One region of the Paenibacillus allorhizoplanae genome, then DNA from elsewhere that is predicted to be linked to it. Evidence: riboswitches for the same ligand, from Rfam matches in the RefSeq annotation. Region 1 holds a riboswitch; the other holds the start of a gene.
The links. A riboswitch is a leader RNA that binds a small molecule or an ion and turns the genes downstream of it on or off. The one in region 1 is predicted to bind S-adenosylmethionine.
Positions count from the first base shown of each region.

Region 2: another riboswitch for S-adenosylmethionine. It lies ahead of metA (homoserine O-acetyltransferase MetA); the one in region 1 lies ahead of L6I86_RS02555 (hypothetical protein).

Region 1 is NZ_CAKMMW010000001.1:779,892-790,148, forward strand. It holds gene L6I86_RS02515 (response regulator) at 1-84, opposite strand, end outside; gene L6I86_RS02520 (AraC family transcriptional regulator) at 240-1,106, opposite strand; gene L6I86_RS02525 (sulfatase family protein) at 1,274-2,788, shown strand; gene L6I86_RS02530 (sensor histidine kinase) at 3,017-4,534, shown strand; gene L6I86_RS02535 (response regulator transcription factor) at 4,531-5,232, shown strand; gene L6I86_RS02540 (ABC transporter substrate-binding protein) at 5,402-6,472, opposite strand; gene L6I86_RS02545 (ABC transporter ATP-binding protein) at 6,502-7,335, opposite strand; gene L6I86_RS02550 (ABC transporter permease) at 7,314-8,081, opposite strand; gene L6I86_RS02555 (hypothetical protein) at 8,359-8,871, opposite strand; SAM riboswitch class I at 8,972-9,100, opposite strand; gene L6I86_RS02560 (helix-turn-helix domain-containing protein) at 9,201-9,428, opposite strand; partial or broken gene L6I86_RS02565 (NAD(P)-dependent malic enzyme) at 9,554-10,257, opposite strand, start outside.
Region 2 is NZ_CAKMMW010000011.1:90,553-100,809, forward strand. It holds gene thrS (threonine--tRNA ligase) at 1-1,826, opposite strand, end outside; gene L6I86_RS18785 (putative sporulation protein YtxC) at 2,223-3,170, opposite strand; gene mqnC (cyclic dehypoxanthinyl futalosine synthase) at 3,589-4,725, opposite strand; gene L6I86_RS18795 (trans-sulfuration enzyme family protein) at 4,862-6,040, opposite strand; gene L6I86_RS18800 (aminotransferase class I/II-fold pyridoxal phosphate-dependent enzyme) at 6,037-7,206, opposite strand; gene metA (homoserine O-acetyltransferase MetA) at 7,243-8,187, opposite strand; SAM riboswitch class I at 8,301-8,427, opposite strand; gene L6I86_RS18810 (hypothetical protein) at 8,668-8,895, shown strand; gene corA (magnesium/cobalt transporter CorA) at 9,198-10,136, shown strand; gene tyrS (tyrosine--tRNA ligase) at 10,223-10,257, opposite strand, start outside.

The DNA of each region.
Region 1 (10,257 bases):
CATATCTAGTTCTTTCCATACAATCATTTGGTGCATGGTCATTCTCACAAGGGGCTCATCGTCTACGATCATAACTTTATACATACATTCATCATTCCCCTAAATATATAGATGAAGCTGATCTGAACTATGATCCCTTCCTACATTTCTGTGATCGCTTTCATTTTAGCCCATAACAAAAAGCCCCAACAGGTTGAAAAAATTTCAACCTATCTAACAAGGGCTCTTTCTCTCTTTTCTTATCCGCCCGATCCACTCCTATACTTCGTCGGCGATAGCCCGAAGTAAGATGTGAATGCGCGCGTGAATGCGTATAGATCGGGATAGCCGAGGAACAGGGCTATTTCGGTTACAAGCTTATCCGTTTCGCGAAGCAGCTGTGCGCCCTTGTCCATCTTGAGCCGCTGCATGTACTGAATGGGCGATACGCCCATCCGCTCAGCGAACACTCCCGAGAAATGCGATCGATGCACGCCGACGTAATGAGCGGCATCCTCGACCGAAACGCCTTCAAAAACATGTGTGTTTATGAAATCCACGCTTTTCTCCAGCCATGCCGTTCGCGTTTGCTTTTTGGACGGCATTGCGGGAGAAGGCGCCAATCGCGCGAATAGCCCGTAAAGCAAACCGATCGCCTGTAGACGTCCGCCTTCGGCATCGGGATCCCGAATCGCATGCAACAGCCGTCTCAGTATGTCCTCGGTCTCCTTGTTCAGTGCTCCACGTACGAACGGCATGTCTTGGCTCATTCCGATTGTTTCCAGCAGCTTAACCGCGTGCTGGCCGTCGAAGGCAATCCAAGTCATCTCCAGCTGCAACACGACCGGGTCAATTTTATATTCGTAGACGGCTCGTGGAAACATTCCGAAAAGATCTCCCTTTTTAAGCTCGATTTGCCGGTCCTTATTAGTAAACTGTACCTGGCCTTCCCTTACAAAATGAATACTACAGCACTCGATCCACTTCGGTCCCGCCTTATAGTTCGGCTTGGCCTCACATCTTCCTGCGCGCAGCGGCCACAAACCACCTTCCTTCTCCAACACGGAAGGGGTGCAATAGATCAATTCCGCATACTCCATATCGTACTCCTTCATTCGCAGGCGCATCATCCTGCCTCCTTTCAGCCGTTTATTCCATTTCTATAGCTTAGCCTACACCCGACATAATGACAAATCGTTGCGACATATTGGCATTCCGATCCGGGCACCCTATCCTTTACAATAAAAGCAAAAAGAAGCGCTTATCGCAGCGAAGTACGAGGAGGAGATATTGCATGAAAAAACCAAACATTCTGCTTATTACGAGCGATCAGCAGCATTGGAATACGATCGGGGCCTTCCAGCCCGAAATTTCCACGCCGAATCTGGATAGGCTTGTCCACGAAGGGACGACGTTCACGCGGGCCTATTGCCCGAATCCGACATGCACGCCGACGCGAGCTTCCATCATTACCGGCCAGTACCCGAGCCAGCACGGCGCTTGGACGCTTGGCACGAAGCTTCTCGAGGATCGTCATACAGTCGGAGAAGATTTCCAAGCGGGCGGTTACCGTACGGCCTTGATCGGGAAAGCGCATTTTCAACAGCTGGGAGCTACCGAGGATTACCCGTCTCTCGAATCGTACGAATATTTGAAGGATCACGAATTTTGGCGGACCTTTCACGGACCGTTCTACGGCTTCGAGCATATCGAGCTGACGCGCAACCATACAAACGAATTTCTGGTAGGCCAGCACTATGTGAATTGGCTTGAGGACAAAGGCTGCGCCAACTGGCGCGACTATTTCACTTCTCCTACCGGAACGATGGATCCGAACCATCTCTTTTCGTGGGATATTCCGGAGGAATACCATTACGATACGTGGATTGCCGAACGGACGAACGCAATGCTTGAGCAATATAAAAATGACGATGAACCGTTCTTCCTCTGGTCGAGCTTCTTCGATCCGCATCCGCCGTATTTGGCTTCCGCGCCATGGGATACGATGTATGACCCGGATCAGCTGACCATCCCGGTTGTCACACCCGGCGAGCATGACAAAAATCCGCCCCACTTCGGCATGACGCAGCTCGAAAGCCCGGATTTTTCAGCTTGGAGGGAAAGCGGCTTGGCAATTCACGGCTATCACTCGCACACGACGCACTATTCGGAGGACGAAAGCAAAAAGCTGGTCGCCGTGTACTACGGCATGATCAGCCTGATGGACAAATATATCGGCAAAATTCTCGACAAGCTCGACGAGCTGGGTATTGCGGACAATACGATTGTCGTCTTTACGACCGACCACGGTCACTTCTTCGGCCAGCACGGCCTGCAGTTCAAAGGCGGCTTCCATTACGAGGACTTGATCAAGCTGCCGTTCCTTGTCCGGTATCCGGGACATGTTCCAGCTGGAGAAACAAACGGCGCTATTCAATCGCTCGTGGATTTGGCGCCGACGTTCCTTAACTTTGCCGGCCTTCCGGTTCCGCATATCATGTCAGGGATCGATCAAAGCCAAGTATGGCTCGGCAAGCAGTCCCAGGCGCGCAACCATGCCTTGGTCGAATTCCGCCACGAGGCGGCGACCATTCATCAGAAAACGTACGTGGAGGCCCGCTACAAGCTAACCGTGTACTATAACCAAACGTACGGCGAGCTGTTCGATCTGGAGACGGACCCAGGCGAGCTTGACAACAAATGGGACGATCCCGCTTACCGGGTGCTGAAAATGGAGCTTCTGCTCAAATACGCATGGGCGGGTTTGGGCGCTGAGCCGATGCCGATGCCGCGCGTTTCGGGAGCGTAGGAGCTTCACAGCTCAAGATATTTAAAGTGAATAGTGACCACTCGGTTCGTTAGGCGTGATGGGATCAGGGGCAGTACCAAAAGTCGATAGTTGGCTTTTGGCACTGCCCCGCTTGTCTTGTGCTGATCCCCTACGATGTGAAACGCTTTGGAGACAGCCTCATCTTTACTTGCGAATGTGGTAAACTAATAGGATCGCATTTAAAAACCGATCGGAGGCCGCGCAACGATGACGATTCTTTTGTTTCTAGTTATGGCGGCGGCCATTTCGCTTTTCATCGTAAAAGCGAACAAGCCGTCCGCTTATTGGATGGCGCTCGTTCTGCTCGGCTGGTTTCTCAGCATGTCCGGACTCATTCTGTTCATCGCCAAATACGGCGGCTTTTATTACCGCGTCAATATCGTGCTTTTTTTCAATGACTACATCCGCAATCTTCTGCTGCATTCGCCTTTCTCGCTCGAAACCATAAGCCGCATGATCACGGTCGGCCGCTCCTTGTTTATTTACAGCTTGCTCGGCTTATCCGTGTCGCTATTTTATTATCGTCCATTCCGGCAAACCTTGAAGCTGCACGCCCTTAACGCGATACTGCCGCTTTGCAACATATTGTTTTACGACCCACATCTGTACAAACAAGCGCTTGGCATCCTAAGCCGGGAATCGACGTACGTGATCGGCTGGCTGACCCGTGGTTGGCTGATCGGATCCGCATTGGTGGCGATTACGTTAGTGATTTTGCGTTACAAGCGCAGTACGGTGCCTTGGAGCAAAAAGCAGATCCAGCATATTTTGTACGGCGTGTTCGCTCTCATGCTGTTTTACTTTTACCTCGGCTTTATGGGGCCGCTCCAGGTGACCGACGTGCGTACGTATTACGTACTGTATTCCGACTTTTCCAATTTCAATCCGCCGCTGACGCTGTTTGAATGGTATTTGAGCATCATCGTCACCGGCATTTTCTCGGCGATCAGCATCATCTCGATCTGGCGATACACAGAAATCGAAAAGCAGCTGGGCCGTACCGATTTGCAGCTGGAGCGCAAGCTGAAGACGGCCAACATGGGCGCACGCGTTTTTACGCACGGGATCAAAAATCAGCTCCTGATGGTTCAACTGCTAATCAACCAATCGATCAAAGCCAATGCGCCAGTTAATCCGGAAGCGGCAAACCAAAAGCTACATAAAGCGTCGGAAATCGTATCCCATACGATGAAGCGGCTCGACCAGCTATATAACACGTTCAAAACGACTCATCTCCAGTTGAAGCCAATTTCTGCCCGAGAGCTTTTGCTCAAGCTTCAGGAACGAATCCAAGCCGTGCCCGAGCATGTTCGGCTAAAGATCGAGCCGCCTGAATTGCCGATTTTGATTTTAATGGACGAAGCCCATTTGATCGAAGCTCTGTACAATATCATCAACAATGCAATTGAAGCGATTCCTGAGGAGAAGAACGGTCGAGTAAATGTTTCAACTTATGTGGAAGAGGAATGGGTCATTATCACGATCACCGATAATGGCGTCGGCATCGCCAAAGACCAGCTCGAGACGATTTTCGATCCGTTTTACACGAGCAAAAATACGACCAGAAATTGGGGCGTCGGCCTCTCTTACGCGAATTATATCATTAGCGGGCATTACGGACGGATTCATGTGGAAAGCTTGTCTGGTGAAGGAAGCATGTTCCAAGTGATCGTTCCCGTTTATTTCATTCAATTGCCCGAAGCGGAAAAGGAGGGAAAGCGATGAGCAAGCCGATACGCGTTGTTATAGCCGAGGATCTTGACGTGCTGCGAGAACATTTCTGCGAGCTGGTCGCTGGGGAAGCAGACATGGAGGTCGTTGGACTTGCCACAAGCGGCAAACTGGCCGTACAGCTGGCGCTGGAGAAAGCTCCGGACGTCATACTGATGGACATTGAAATGGAAGTCAAGCATGCCGGCATCGCAGCCGCGCAAACGGTGCTGGAGCAAAGCCCCCAGATCCGGATCGTGTTTCTGACCATGCATGAAGATGACGAAACGGTGTTCAACGCTTTCGAAATCGGCGCTTTCGATTACGTACTCAAGACATCAAGTAGCGAAGAGATCGTTGCCGCTATCCGCTCCGCGCACCAAGGCATCTCACAAATCCGGCCCGAAATCGCCTACAAGGTCAAGAACGAATTCGCGCGTATCCGTAAAAACCAAGCAATCCTGTTTGACGCCACGCTTATTTTGTCGCAGCTGACGCCGACGGAATCAGAAATTCTCGATTTGCTCATGAAGGAAATGAAAATCGGCGAAATCGCCAAGCACCGGCAGGTCGAGATGTCTACAATTAAGTCGCAAATCAACGTGATTCTCAAAAAGTTCAAAAAAAAGCGCACGAAGGAAGTCGTCGCTTTACTCAGACAGTTGAACGTCACCCCGCTGCTGTACAAGCCGAGAGGTGCCGGGGAGAGGTGATACCGCTGCAGCATGCCTAGGCTTCTACCTGATTTTATAACGAGTACATATCCAATTAAAACAAAACAAGTTGGCACCGATAGCGTATCGGTGCCAACTTGCCGCATATGCAGTTTTCATTGTCTACACTTGGGGTCCTGACCAGTGCAATTTCACATGCTTTCGTTTTTTACTTGGACGCATTCAGAAACGGTTGAGGCGCTATGAACTTGTCCGCCGGAACGATTTCGGTCATTTTTTCCGTCGCCACGAACAACTTTTCGAGATTCTCGTACCATTTGTTCGCCGAGCCATCCTGTAACGCCTCAGCAATTTTTTTGGACTCCATCCACTCGATGCCCTTCCGCTGCTCACGGAGAGAAGCTTCAGGCACTTGCGTATAAGCAGCCGTCAGCTTGATCGTTTCTTCTACGTTTTGAAGCTTATAATCGTTAGCTTTGATCCAAGCTTTAAGGAATTTTTCGACCGCTTCCGGCTTTTCTTTCAGAAATTTCGGGCTAACGACCCAGCTCGCTGGAAACACATAATCGGGATAAAACGTCTTGTTGTCGCCAAGTTTGATAATGTTGTCTTTGCCAACCTGCTTCTCAATCTCCGCCGTGTAAGGGGACCAAATCGCCACCGCATCGACTTTGTTCGCTACGAAAGAGGTAATGGCGCCCGCTACGTCCATGTTGACGATGTTAATGTCACTTGCCTTAAGACCGCCTTTCTCCAAGCCGAGGTTCAAAATCATTTCTCCCGACGTTCCCTTCGGTACTCCGATCGTCTTTCCTTTCAGATCTTTCCAATCGGTAACGCCAGACTTTTTCGTGGCAAGCACCATATCGCTTAAGCTGAAGCTCATCGGCATCAGAATTGTTCCTTTGCCTTGCGCGGCAAGGAAAGTCGCCCCGGCCCCGATGTACGCGATGTCCAAATCACCTGCAGCCATCGCTTGGAATTCCGGCGGACCGCTCAAAAATTTGACTGGCGTTACCTTAACACCTTCTTCCTTGAAGAAGCCCTTCTCCTCCCCGAGCACGATTGGAGGCGAGCCGTTCAAGTCGGGGAGATAGCCTACGCGAATCTCGGATACTTCCTGCTTTTTGGCGCTGCCACTCGTTGCCGGCGAAGGCTTTTGCGCGTTGCCTGCCGGTGTGCCGTTTGAGCCGCAAGCGCTGATCGCCAGCATGGCGGATAATACGATGGACGTGAACGCGACGGATTTCCCTTTGAATAAAGACAACCTTTTTCTCATAACAGACCTCTCCCTTTTAGGTGATTCGCTCACTTCTTATATTCCATGTATTCGCGGTAAACTTTCTCCCAGATTTCGTTCTTGATCTGAATGAATCGCTCATCGAGCTTCGTCGCTTGGTTGCGCGGATACGGAATATCGACGTTAATGATTTCTTTGATTCGCCCCGGACGGGCACTCATGACGATAACCTTCTGAGCGAGAATGACAGCCTCTTCGACATCATGCGTAATAAAGAAGCAAGTCCGCTTCTCGCTCTGCCAGGTGTTCAGCAACTCCTCCTGCAGCTGCGCCCGCGTCTGTGCGTCGAGCGCGCCGAATGGCTCATCCATCAGCAGCACTTCGGGCTGTACCGCATAAGCTCTTGCAATCGCCACCCGCTGCTTCATGCCGCCAGACAGCTCCTTCGGATACGCCTGGGCAAAATCCTTCAGCCCGACCATCTCGATGTAGTGCTCGGCCCGCTCACGGCGTTCCGCTTTGCTGTAACCTCTCAGCTTTAAGCCGAATTCGACGTTCTTCAGCACCGTCTTCCATGGAAACAAAGCGTATTGCTGGAAAACGACACCGCGCTCCTTCCCCGGTCCTTTCACTTCTTTCCCGTCCACCGTTACGGAGCCGCTGGAAGCATGCTCCAGCCCTGCGATAATGTTGAGCAGTGTCGTTTTGCCACAGCCGCTCGGTCCAACGACGCAAACGAATTCATTCTCATTGATCGTTAAGTTCGTATTTTGCAAAGCGACGACGTCGCCGTTGCGGCCATTGTATATTTTGGACAAATCCTTGATTTCTATTTTCGGTACTGCCGGTACAGCCAGTTCCGCCGACGATATGCCTGTTACTATTTCCGCAGCTCTTGCCATCCAGTTAGCCTCCTCTCAAGATACAGTACGCCTTTATCCATCAAAAGCCCGATCACTCCGATTACGATAATACCTAGAATAACGACGTCCATCCGGAAGTAAAGGCTTGCCTCCATAATCATGTTACCCAGTCCTTTGGAAGCGCCGGTCAGCTCTGCCGCTACGAGCGTCGTCCAAGCGCTGGCAAGACCAAGCCTGACGCCGATGAGAATGTACGGGAACGATGCCGGAACGATGACTTCGAAGAAAATGTCCCGGTCCCGTGCGCCCAACACGCGGGCCGCTTTGATCAAGGTCGGATCGACGTTGCGCACACCTTGATAAATCGAGATAACCATCACCAGGAAAGTCGAAACGAAAATGACGGTAATCTTCGCGGATTCGCCTACCCCTTGCGCCACGATAACGAGCGGGATCAGGGCAATCGGCGGAATCGTCCGGAAAAACTGGATCCATGGCTCGACGATCGATCGGATCGGATTATACCAGCCCATAAGGAACGCTATCGGTATGGCCGCCGCAAGGCCCAAGCTGAAGCCTCCGAGTACGCGGAACAGGCTGACGTAAATATTTTGCCAAAGCCTTCCGCTTGTTAGCTCGGTCCAGAAAGATTTTACTATGGTCACCGGATCAGTCAAAATAGCGCCTATTGCAGGAATTTTGGCCATGGCGAACCAGACAGCAATCCCGATGACGAACGATGCGATTGTTAATAGTTGCGTTTTACTTTTGTTTGTTTGGCCCATCACGTCATCTTCCTTTCTCTACGTTGTTTTACATGTTTCTGCGGGTTGGAGGGAACCGGCAAGCAAAGCATGATGCCAGCCTCCTTTAAAATGACACCGTTTTCTGTGATCGCTTTCATTTTAGCCCATATCAAAAAACCACGATAGGTTGAAATAATTTCAACCTTTTTGGGACAGCTTAATCGTATATTTTTCTCGAAACTAGGAAAACACGCCTATCGAATGTCATTAGAAGACAAAAGCCAGGTCCCCCATGGAGACCCAGCTTTTTCGGATTTTAGAAAATGACGTATGCTTGCGTATGGTCAAATAAGTAGGCTCGATCCCAGTAGTAGCTTTGATCCTTGTTGATTTTTGATGTCAGCCCAAGTTTTCCATTTAAATTCATTAATGCAGACGCAATTAGTTCCGATCTCAAGGGTCCCCATTCTGCTTGTTTTTCTCGAACGTAGTTCAAGCCCTCAATCAAGGTCAGACCTTTTATTCGTTGCATAGGAGCAGCCCACAAAGCCATATCACCCTTCATGCTGTTACAAGGGATCGCAAATTCCTTTACCCCCCATACTCCCGTCTTAGTAGAGATCGCAATGAGCCCACAGACATAATCTGTGCTGTTTTCAAAGAAGTGCTTTTCTGTAAGCTCACTGTCAAATCGAAAACATTCTATGTAGGTAATAGGTAGAGTACGAGTATCACGGTGATAGTCGATTGTTTCATTCATCGTTATAGTAGTGTTCCCTTGGTTTGAAATCTCTTTGGCTGACAGATTGTCAGGTAGTGTGATTGCCATACTGTCCCTCCTGTTAGACGAGTTTAGTTTGTTAAAGAAAACAAAAATGACCTTCTCTGGGATTAGAGAAAGGTCATAAAAATTTAAAGTCAGATCCTCACTCTTATCTCCCAGATTCGCATCATACAGCGTTTCTGCAAGAATTAGCACCGTGCATTCCTTTGTTAACAAAGGTTTGTCGGTTGCCGGGTATCATCGGGCTAGTCCCTCCACCTACTCTTGATAAGAAAAATGTCCATATTCAATTATTTTTATATTACTATAAAGTTCTCTGATGTCAAGGATTTAATGCCTGATCACCAATATCCGAAGGGACAACCATTTAGAGGCTAACTTTGATCTGTTTTCATTTCTGTACCTAAACCAAGACTCTCCCTATACACCTTCGGACTTACACCCGTGACCTTCTTAAACACTCGGCTAAAGTGCTCGGCATTCACATAACCGATCTTTTCAGACAGATCAATGATTTTATATCCCTTTTTTAACAAGCGTTTAGACTCTTCGATACGTAAATTCGTCACATATTGAATGAAACTCTCGCTGACATTCTTCATCCATATCTAGTTCTTTCCATACAATCATTTGGTGCATGGTCAATCTCACAAGGGGCTCATCGTCTACGATCATAACTTTATACAAGTATCATCATTCCCCAAATAATTTAAGCACCGGCCTCGTCCTAATTGGATTCTCTCAACCTTTTTCGGGCAACCCCTGTACGGTAAGCAGCATCAATCACAGCTTCTCTTACTTTTTCAACTACCTTCTGGTTAAATACGCTAGGTATGATATACGTTTCGTTCAATTCATCATCTGACACAACCGATGCAATTGCGTGTGCTGCCGCAAGCTTCATCGCTTCATTGATTTCGCTTGCCCTGCAATCCAAAGCTCCTCGGAAAATGCCCGGGAAGCACAGAACATTATTGATCTGATTGGGTTTATCAGACCTTCCCGTAGCCATGACTCTTACGTAAGGCTTGGCCTGCTCTGGATCGATCTCTGGAATCGGGTTCGCCATTGCGAAGACGATCGGGTCTTTAGCCATGGACTTCACATGATCCACTGTTAAAATATTCGGAGCTGATACGCCGATAAAAACATCGGCATTCTTAATCACGTCGGACAAGCTGCCTACCTCCAAGTTCGGATTCGTCAATTGTGCAAACGCTGCCCAATGCGGGTTGTCGTAATGAGATTCCCGCTGAATGGCGCCAAAGCGGTCCACACCGATCAAATTATGCACACCAGCGGCGAGCAGCATCTTAGAGCAAGCGATGCCTGCTGCGCCAATACCGTTCACTACAACTTTAATATCCGCCATTTGTTTGCCGGTAATTTTGAGCGCATTCAACAATCCAGCCAGAAGAACGACAGCCGTTC
Region 2 (10,257 bases), on a different contig from region 1:
ACTTCGTTTTCACCAACAACGAGCATGAAAGGAATTTTCTCCAGCTGGGCTTCCCTGATTTTGTAGCCTAACTTCTCATTCCGATTATCCGCTTCAACACGAATACCAGCTTCTCTTAGGCGATCTGTCACTTGGTTGGAGAATTCTTCGAATGCAGGCGATACAGGAATAACTTTCGCTTGGGTTGGCATTAACCATGTTGGCAACGCGCCAGCGAAATTCTCCAGCAAGAAGGCTGTCATACGCTCCATTGTGGAAATGATTCCTCTATGGATCACGACTGGACGGTGTTTCTGACCATCTTCACCTGTGTACTCAAGCTGGAAGCGTTCAGGCAATAGGAAGTCGATTTGCGCAGTTGAAAGCGTTTCTTCCTTCTTCAACGCTGTCTTGATTTGAACATCTAATTTAGGACCATAGAATGCTGCTTCACCTTCTGCTTCAAAGAAAGGCAAACCAAGCTCTTCCACAACCTCACGCAGCATGCGTTGGGAAGTTTCCCACATTTCATCATCCTGGAAGTATTTCTCTGTATCCTTCGGATCACGATAGGAAAGACGGAAACGGTAGTCCGTGATTCCAAAGTCCGCATACACTTGACGGATCAATGTAACAACGCGGGAGAACTCTTCTTTAATTTGATCCAAACGGCAGAAGATGTGGGCGTCATTCAATGTCATTGCACGAACGCGGTGCAAACCAGTCAAAGCGCCTGACATTTCATACCGGTGCATCGTGCCTAGCTCAGCAATCCGAACAGGAAGATCACGGTAACTACGCATGTCACTCTTATATACCATCATATGGTGCGGACAGTTCATTGGACGAAGGACAAGCTCTTCATTGTCCATGACCATTTTCGGGAACATATCTTCACTGTAGTGATCCCAGTGCCCGGAAGTTTTGTACAATTCAACATTCGCAAGTACAGGCGTGTACACATGTTGGTAGCCTAGACGCTCTTCCAAATCAACGATATAGCGCTCCATTGTGCGTCTTAGCTTAGCACCATTTGGCAGCCAAAGCGGTAGTCCTTGACCAACTTCACGTGAGAATGCGAACATTTTGAGCTCACGGCCTAGTTTACGGTGGTCACGCTTCTTCGCCTCTTCAAGCAAGTGCAAATGCTCATCCAGTTGCGCTTTCTTAGGGAACGCAGTCCCGTAGATGCGTTGCAGCATTTTATTTTTTGCATCTCCACGCCAGTAAGCACCAGCAACACTCAACAATTTGAACGCTTTAATGCGTCCTGTTGACGGCAAATGCGGTCCGCGGCAGAGGTCAAAGAATTCCCCTTGGTCATAGATCGTAAGAACGGAATCTTCCGGTAGATCACGAATCAATTCTAGCTTGAACGGATCTTCCATTTCTGTAAAAATACGAATCGCTTCCTCACGGGAAACAACGCGGCGCGTAATCGCCAAATTTTCGTTTGAGATACGCTCCATTTCCTTCTCGATTTTGATCAAATCTTCAGGATTCAATGGTGTTTCCAAATCGATATCATAATAGAAGCCGTCCTCAATTACAGGACCGATTCCTAGCTTAACTGCTTTATTGCCATAAATACGCTTGATCGCTTGCGCCATCAAATGCGCTGTGCTATGACGGTACATTTCTAGTCCTGCTTCGCTATCCAATGTTAAGATTTCAACATCAGCATCATGATTCAAAGCGAAGGATAAATCTACGGATTTCCCGTTTACTTTACCACCCACTGCATTTTTCTTCAGACCGGATGAAATGGACTCGGCCACTTGCTCAATCGTCGTCCCCACTGCATACTCTCTCACTGCGCCATCTGGTAATTTTACTTGAACAACCATCTTCCCTGCCTCCTAATTGTGTAAGTGAATAGTGAATTGAACGCAAAAAAGCACACTTCATCCCGTAAAGGGACGAGTGCGCTCAGCTCGTGGTTCCACCCTAGTTCGATTCGCTCTAACCTGAAATTGAGAGACTTTTAGCTCCGCTAAAAGATTCCTATATTAGGTAAGTCGAATCCTCATCAGCATTCGTTAACGGGAATGATTCCGGTACTGTATAGTATCGCACCTGCAAGTCAGGGCGAATTCCACAATACGGCTACAAAGGGGTAAACAATCCGATTCGCTGAAGGAGATTGCAGCCTGGTCTCCTCTCTCTGAGCAGTTCATACAGAAAGTTCTTGTCTTTGATACTAACGCCTTCGTTCACTATTATAAATGGCGAGAGGGGCAAGGTCAAGGGGATAGTTGATCCTGCTTTTTGGCATCTCCGAGATAAAGGTCACACGTGCGGCAATAACTGCACACCGATGTGCGGTCTTCGAAGATTTGCCCTATCGTCTTGATAATCGTTAATTCGGGATCACGTGTATGAATGTAAATGTTAGCCGGTGAGACGGTGATCAGTGTGCTTACGATCATATCCTCGAAATTGATGTCCTTCTCCAACATCTCCATTCGAAAGCTGGCATCGAATTCATTCGCATCAATGGGTTCCATCCGATCATTCAGAATGACGAATTCGTGGCCGCCTTTGTGAATGAGATGCGCTGCGGGTATCTTAGCCTCTTGAATGTAGACGAAATATTGTAGAAGCGAAATAAATTCCTGATACTGGCGGTCCATCATAAACTCATCAATCGCATATTCCGCAATTTCCCTTAGTTCTTCCCTATACTCCTGAATACGGAATTTGAGGAAGCCATCTAAGCTAATCTGCGGATTCTCCTCGAGCAATGCGTTTATCTGATCCTTCAGCAGTTGAATACGACGAAGTCGACTGGGGGAGCTATTCATCAGCGGCAACCCTTCCAGCTCACTCTCTTGGATCAAGGATTGCTTACAGTAACCTTCGATGGCCTCGATGTCTGACTGCTTTTCATATTTAAAATCCTTGGTGATCAAGTTACGTAAAATGCTGGATTCCTTGTCCGCTACAATGTGGCTCGCCAACACTTCAGCTAGGCAAGCTCGTACTTCAGTCTCATGAATATGTGGATCGTGGATCACACTTCCTGCTTCCGCTTCCACATAAATAAAAGCACGTGTTTCACACCAAGTGTAGGTAGCCGTTAACCCATTTTGGGCGATATGTAAATGCTGCAGCGCTTGCTTCACCTGTGCGCTCAGCGAACGTACATAGGATTCCTCGACATTGATTAGGGCAATTGCAAACAGTTCCATGTGCTCACTCCTTCCATCTATGCATCCTCCTCTTAAGAGTATATGGTCGATGCGAGGGAGATATACAACGAACAATTTGCCATTTGAGGAAGGGGATACATGCAAAAAAGGAGCAGCACATGGCTGCCCCTCTCAAAAGTAAGGGTGGCGTTTTACAGTTGTTCTAACAGAATTTTCACCAGTAAGAAAGGGAGAGCACCGATGGAGATGAAAGCAAAAAGGAATCCTTGTACAAAGCTTTTAAGCAATTTCACAAAAATCACTCCGATCTTCAATCTCGAATTTGTGGTGTTCCCCCCATTGTACTCTTATTGACCAGCGGTTACCTGAAGCTTAGATTAATTTCCGCTTAAAAAACGCTTATCCCCACAAATCCCTCAAGGGGATTTGATAGCAGATAAGCGTTATCGTTCAACTTTTAGTTCTGCATCACAAAATCACGATCAATCTTCACATTCTCGTCGTCAAACACACGCAGAATCTGATACTTCGTGTTCCGCTGCGCAGGGATTTTGCCTGCTTGACGGATAATGTCTAGCGTCGAGCTAACATTTACCTTGTGCGTCGTCCCCGCCGCGGATACAACGTTCTCTTCAATCATGGTGCTGCCGAAGTCGTTACAGCCATAGCTCAGCGTCTGCTTACCAACCTCAGGTCCCATTGTGACCCATGAGGATTGGAAGTTCGGTACGTTATCCAGCATGATGCGGCTGATCGCCAACGTTTTCAAGTACTCTTCAGGCGTAACTTTCTCCGCCTTCATATTCGTGTTGTCTGGTTGGAACGTCCACGGTATGAATGCCAGGAAGCCCGGTGTGTTCAGCTTCTGCAGCAGCACATCGTCTTGCGCATCGCGGATACGCAGCATATGCAGCGCACGCTCTTCCATGGATTCGCCGAAGCCGATAACCATCGTACCCGTCGTGTGCATGCCGAGCTTATGAGCCGTTTGCATGACATCCATCCAATCGCGCCATGAGCCCTTCAATTTGGAAATCTTGCGACGCGTGCGGTCATCTAGGATTTCTGCTCCGCCGCCTGGCAACGAATCAAGGCCCGCTTCATGCAATTGACGAACGATTTCTTCAAGCGATAGACCGCCGGAAACGTCTTTCATTTTCATAATTTCAGCGGGTGAAAAGGAGTGCATCGTGATATCGAAGCGCTTCTTAATTTCTTTTAAAATATTCGTATAATAGCTGAATGGCAGATTCGGATTCGTCCCGCCTTGCATAAGAATCTCAGTTCCATCAACATCCAAAGTCTCTTGAATCTTCTGGAAGATCGTTTCATCCGGCAGTACATACCCTTCCGCGGAGCCTGGTGGACGGTAGAAAGCACAGAATCGGCAATACACATCACAGATGTTTGTGTAGTTGATATTCCGCCCAATCACGAAAGTCGTGATCGGATCTGGGTGCCATTTTTTCATAATCTGATTAGCGGTGTCGCCAATTTTCTCTATTTGATCGGATTCGAAAAGCGTAATACATTCTTCTACATCAATTCGTCCGCCTGTTTGTGCTTTATTTAAAATGCGATCGATCGGTTTCATTGCAACTCACTCCTTTGCTTTCTGAAGGCTCGTATCCATTAATCGTACCATACTCATGCCAAAAAAGCAGCACAGGGCTGCTTTTTCCAGACGTTATTCCTTTGTAAATATGAATAATTTCTGAATACCGTAACGATTAACCGCGCAAAGCTTGTTCCAAATCTTCAATAATATCTTCGATATCTTCCAGCCCTACCGAATATCTCACGAGACCGTCCGTAATGCCGCGCAATAAGCGAACTTCCTTCGGCATAGCAGCATGCGACATCATGGCCGGATAAGACAAGATACTCTCTACAGCACCCAAGCTCACAGCTACGAGTGGGATTTTAACTTTACTTAGCAACTTCTTCGCTTTCTCACCAGAGCCAACATCAAATGAGACGACAGCTCCATAACCAAGTGATTGCTTCTCGTGAATTTCTCTACCTGGGTGATTAGGCAGACCTGGGTAGTAAACCACGTCGATATCCGGCTGCTCGGTCAGCCATTGTGCTAATCTGCGAGCGCCTTTCTCGGACATTTCCATACGTGCTTGCAATGTCTTCATACCGCGAATGAGCAGCCATGAATCTTGAATGCCGAGCACGTTCCCCATGCCATTTTGAATTTGCTTCATTCGACGACCGAGGCTGTCATTCGCTACAACAGCTAGTCCCGCTAACACATCACTGTGACCGCCAAGGAATTTCGTTGCACTATGCAGTACGATGTCAATGCCTAGCTCAATGGGACGTTGATGATAAGGTGTCATGAACGTATTATCCAACATCGTAAGCAGGTCATGCTCTTTCGCAAAAGCAGCAATCTCACCAATATCCGTAATACGAAGTGTTGGATTTGAAGGCGTCTCGATGAAAACGGCTCTCGTATTGGAACGTAGAGCTGCTCTCACTTCTGCAATGTTCGTCATATCTACAAACGTAGATTCCACGCCCATACGGTTCATAATCGTAGTCAGCAAACGATAAGTACCGCCGTACACGTCTTCCGTACAAATGACATGATCTCCTTGCGACAACAACATCAAAGCAGAGGAGATTGCCGCCATCCCAGAGGCGAAAGCAAACCCCCGCGTACCGCCTTCTAGCAATGCGATGTAATCCTCTAACGCTTGACGCGTTGGGTTACCAGACCGTGTATAGTCGTATTCTTGGCTCGCTTCCAAATCAGCCTGATGAAAGGTTGAAGCCTGATACAGAGGCACGCTGGATGCCCCTGTCGCCTCATCAATTTCAGCGCCAAAATGGATCAGTCTTGTAGCAAATTTGCCATGTGCTTTACGTTTCTCTTTGTCTGAAGAAGAATGGCTCATGATTGTGGTGCTCCTTCCAACTCGGCTTGCGCTGAATCAAGGGCATTCGACAAATCCGCGATTAAATCATCAATATGTTCGATCCCAACAGAGAAGCGAAGCAGACGGTCATCAACACCTATTTGTTGTCTAATTTCAAGCGGAATGTCCGCATGAGTTTGTACAGCTGGATAAGTCATCAAGGATTCAACCCCGCCTAAGCTTTCTGCGAATGCAATGAGCTTAATATGACGAAGAATCGGTTCAATTAATCGTGCATCCCTCACCTTGAAGGAGAATATCCCTGTGTTGCCGCTGGATTGTTTATTTTGAATCGCAAAGCCAGGGTGTGATTCAAGCGCTGGATAGTATACGTCTGAAATCAACTCGTGCTCAAGCAAGAAATTCGCAATCGCTGTAGCATTCTGCTCATGACGCTCCATACGCAACGCGAGGGTTTTCATTCCTCTCATCAGAAGCCAGCTGTCTTGCGGTCCAAGCACAGCACCGATGGAGTTATGGAGAATAGCCATTTGCTCCGAAAGCTCTTTCCCTTTTGTAACAATCAGACCCGCTAGTACGTCATTATGCCCGCCCAAATATTTCGTTGCACTATGGATAACGATATCGGCCCCAAGCTCAATAGGACGTTGTAGATACGGCGTAAGCAGCGTGTTATCGACGATGGAGACGATGCCCTTTTTACGGGCCCATGTACATACAAGCTCAAGATCAGTGATCATCATCAATGGGTTTGTTGGTGTTTCAATAACAAGCCCCTTCGTATTGGACTGATAAGCACCTTCTAAAGCATCCAAATCATTCGTATCTACATAAGTAGCCGTTACACCGAAACGGGACATGATTCTTTCCAATAGGCGATACGTACCTCCATATAAATCCAAGGAAACAATCAAATGATCACCTTGGCTGAAATAGGCGAAAATCGTTTGCAATGCCGCCATGCCTGAGGAACATGCAAAGCCTGCATCTCCGGACTCGAGCTGAGCAATAGCGTCTTCTAGTACTTTACGCGTTGGACTTTTCGTACGCGCATAATCAAATCCAGTGCTCTGTCCCAGCTTAGGGTGGCGAAACGCAGTAGATTGATAAATAGGAAAGCTAACAGCACCTGTAACAGGTTCTTCAATTGAGCCAATTTGAGCAAGACGACTTTCGATTTTCAACAAGGGAATTTCCTCCTCAGGGGTATGTGTTCGATTTTACAATTGCGAGCTTGCCAAGCTTTCATTTATGTTTACCGTCAACTCAAAAGGTGTTTCTTGATATACATAATAGTTCAGCCAGTTCGAGAACAGCAAATTCGCATGGGCTCTCCAAGTATTGTAAGGTAGTCTACTCGGATCGTTATTCGGGTAATAATTGTTCGGGATATCAATCGGCAGCCCTTTGGCCACATCGCGGTCATACTCCCATTTCAAGGAACAAGCATCATATTCCGAATGTCCTGTTACGAAAATATGCTTACCATCGCGTGTTGCGACGATATACACACCAGACTCCTCGGACTCTGATAAAATTTCTAAATCCGGACATCGCTCAATATCTTCACGATTAATATCTGTGTGTCGTGATTGCGGAACATTGAATACTTCATCAAAGCCGCGCAACAACTTCGTGTTCGGAACACTTACCGTATGTGGGAATACACCAAATGTCTTCTTCTCTAGCCCATATTTGCGTACGCCGAAATGATGGTATAAGCCTGCTTGAGCAGCCCAACAAATATGCAGGGTGGAAGTCACATTCCGCTTGCTCCATTCAAGAATTTGCGTCAGCTCTTCCCAGTAATTCACATCTTCGAATTCCATTTGTTCTACGGGCGCACCCGTAATAATCATACCATCCAGCTTATCGTCTTTGATATCATCAAAAGTTTTGTAAAACATATCTAAATGTTCGAGGGACGTATTTTTGGAAGTGTGCGTTTTCGGATGTAATAACACGAACTCCACTTGCAGTGGCGTGTTCCCGATCAAGCGCAACAGCTGCGTCTCCGTCGTTTCTTTGGTCGGCATTAAGTTAAGCAGGGCAATGCGAAGTGGACGTATATCCTGATGATACGCGACGGATTCATCCATGGTGAAGATGTTCTCTTGGTTTAAAATTTCTTTGGCAGGCAGGTTGTCAGGAATCTTGATCGGCATCCTGTTCACTCCTCTTCTTTAATTTAGGTTTAGTTGAAAAATCTATGAGAAATGCAAAAATGACCTTCCCTGGAATCAGAGAAAGGCCATGAAAAATCAAAGTCAATGTCCTTCTCTTATCTCCCAGATTCGCTGAAAACAGCGTTTCCGCAAGAATTAGCACCGTGCTCCCCTTTTTACAAAGGTTTGTCGGTTGCCGGGTGTCATAGGGCTAGTCCCTCCACCTACTCTTGATAAGAAAACGTAACGTATGCGATTAGCATTATCATACTATAAAATAAACGAAAGTCAAGATGGTTAGACCTGTACATGTCAGTGATCCTAAAAAAATAGTAGTTGTAGCCAAGCAATCATTAAAATGATACAATTTGTATTGTGGCAAGCTGTTTAAGTTTAGGTACTTAAGGTTATTACTAAGGATTAGCTTTTACAGATGATGTTTCTAAACGAATAAGAATTTTTGAAGAAATGAGGGCTATAATGTCAACCCAAACATCGGATAATTTCTCTGCATTCGCCTCCTTACATCGTTATTTTGCCTTTATTGAAACCGACAAACCTACACTTGAGCAAGCCCAAATCGCTGTCTCACAACTTCACCTCGTTTATGGGGCTGAGAGTGAAGATGATCTGATGAAGCGCGGCGGACCTGAGATCATTCAAATGTACACAGACGTCAAAAATAAGATTTTAAATGCCGCCAAGTAAGTTTTGGCGGTTTATTTTTTTGGCACAGACTTAGCCTATTCTCCATAAGCTAACTTAACGACAATTCCCCTTATTTCATCAAACTTTTTGGCTTGAAACAGGATATATGAACGGGTATACTAGACAAGTATTCGACACGGACGGAAAAGGAGGGCATACGCTTGGACGGAGAACCGAGGAGTAGTACCTGCAAGGCGAACGATCAATTTCAAAGTGTAGGAATGAAGTCGGTTAATCCATCATCCAGGGCATTGCTCTTCTAGATGTACTAACCGGCTGATTCCATTCAAAGGGGTGGGCAGATGAAAACACGGTTGGTTCAAAATGGTATTTTTACGTTAGTTGATGATGTTACTGCTGCGCTGACACCTCCAAGCCAAGGCTTTTACTGGATTGATGCGGGGATCGAGGACTTGGAATTACTTCAGCCTCTTTTCCATTTGCATGATTTGGCCGTAGAAGATTGCCTTAGTGAGGAAGAACAGCGTCCAAAGATTGAATTTTATGATTCTCATTATTTCATTGTTATTAATAGCATTCGTTTCGATGATGAAGAAATTTTCTTACGCGCACTTAATCTATTTCTAAGCAAACATGTGATCATTACTGTAACACGACAAAAAATTAATGAACTTCGCGCACTTAAGCCCTTCCTTTGGGAGGAAGAAGTGAACAGTGCCGATCGTTTCTTATATCATTTGGTTGATCTCGTCGTCGATAACTATGTGGCGGTCGGTGATCGAATCGAAGCGAAGATTGAAAAGCTGGAAGAAGATATTCTGATGGCGACGAAGAAGTCGCATTTGAATGAGATTATTGGTCTTCGTTCTGAAATTTTATGGTTGAAAAAGGTGCTCGTGCCGCAACGTGACGTCATTGGGACGCTCGGTAAAAAAGAGCTCAGATTGATCGATCATCAGCTCCAAAAGTACTTCGGCGACATTTATGAGAATGCCGTCAAAATCGTCGATACATTCGATACGCTGCGCGATCTTATGGGGAACTTACGAGAAGCTTATCAATCCAGCCTCGCGAACCGCGCCAATGATATCATGCGTGTGTTTACCGCGTTGACAACGATCTTCATGCCCTTGACCTTCATTACCGGTGTTTTCGGGATGAATTTCGATAATATTCTCGGACTGCATCTAACCCCTCATGGGGATGAAATTGTGCTAGCCTTTATGGGCGTCCTCGGCATTGCCATGTATGTGCTGTTCCGCAAGAAAGAATGGCTGTGATCAACTCAGATCGATGTAGAAATAAAGGGTGACTTCTAGCAGAAACGTAGAAATACTGCCGAGAAGTCACCCTTTTTGGCATTCAACTATGATAGCTTGATTCTAACAAATTTACGTTTCC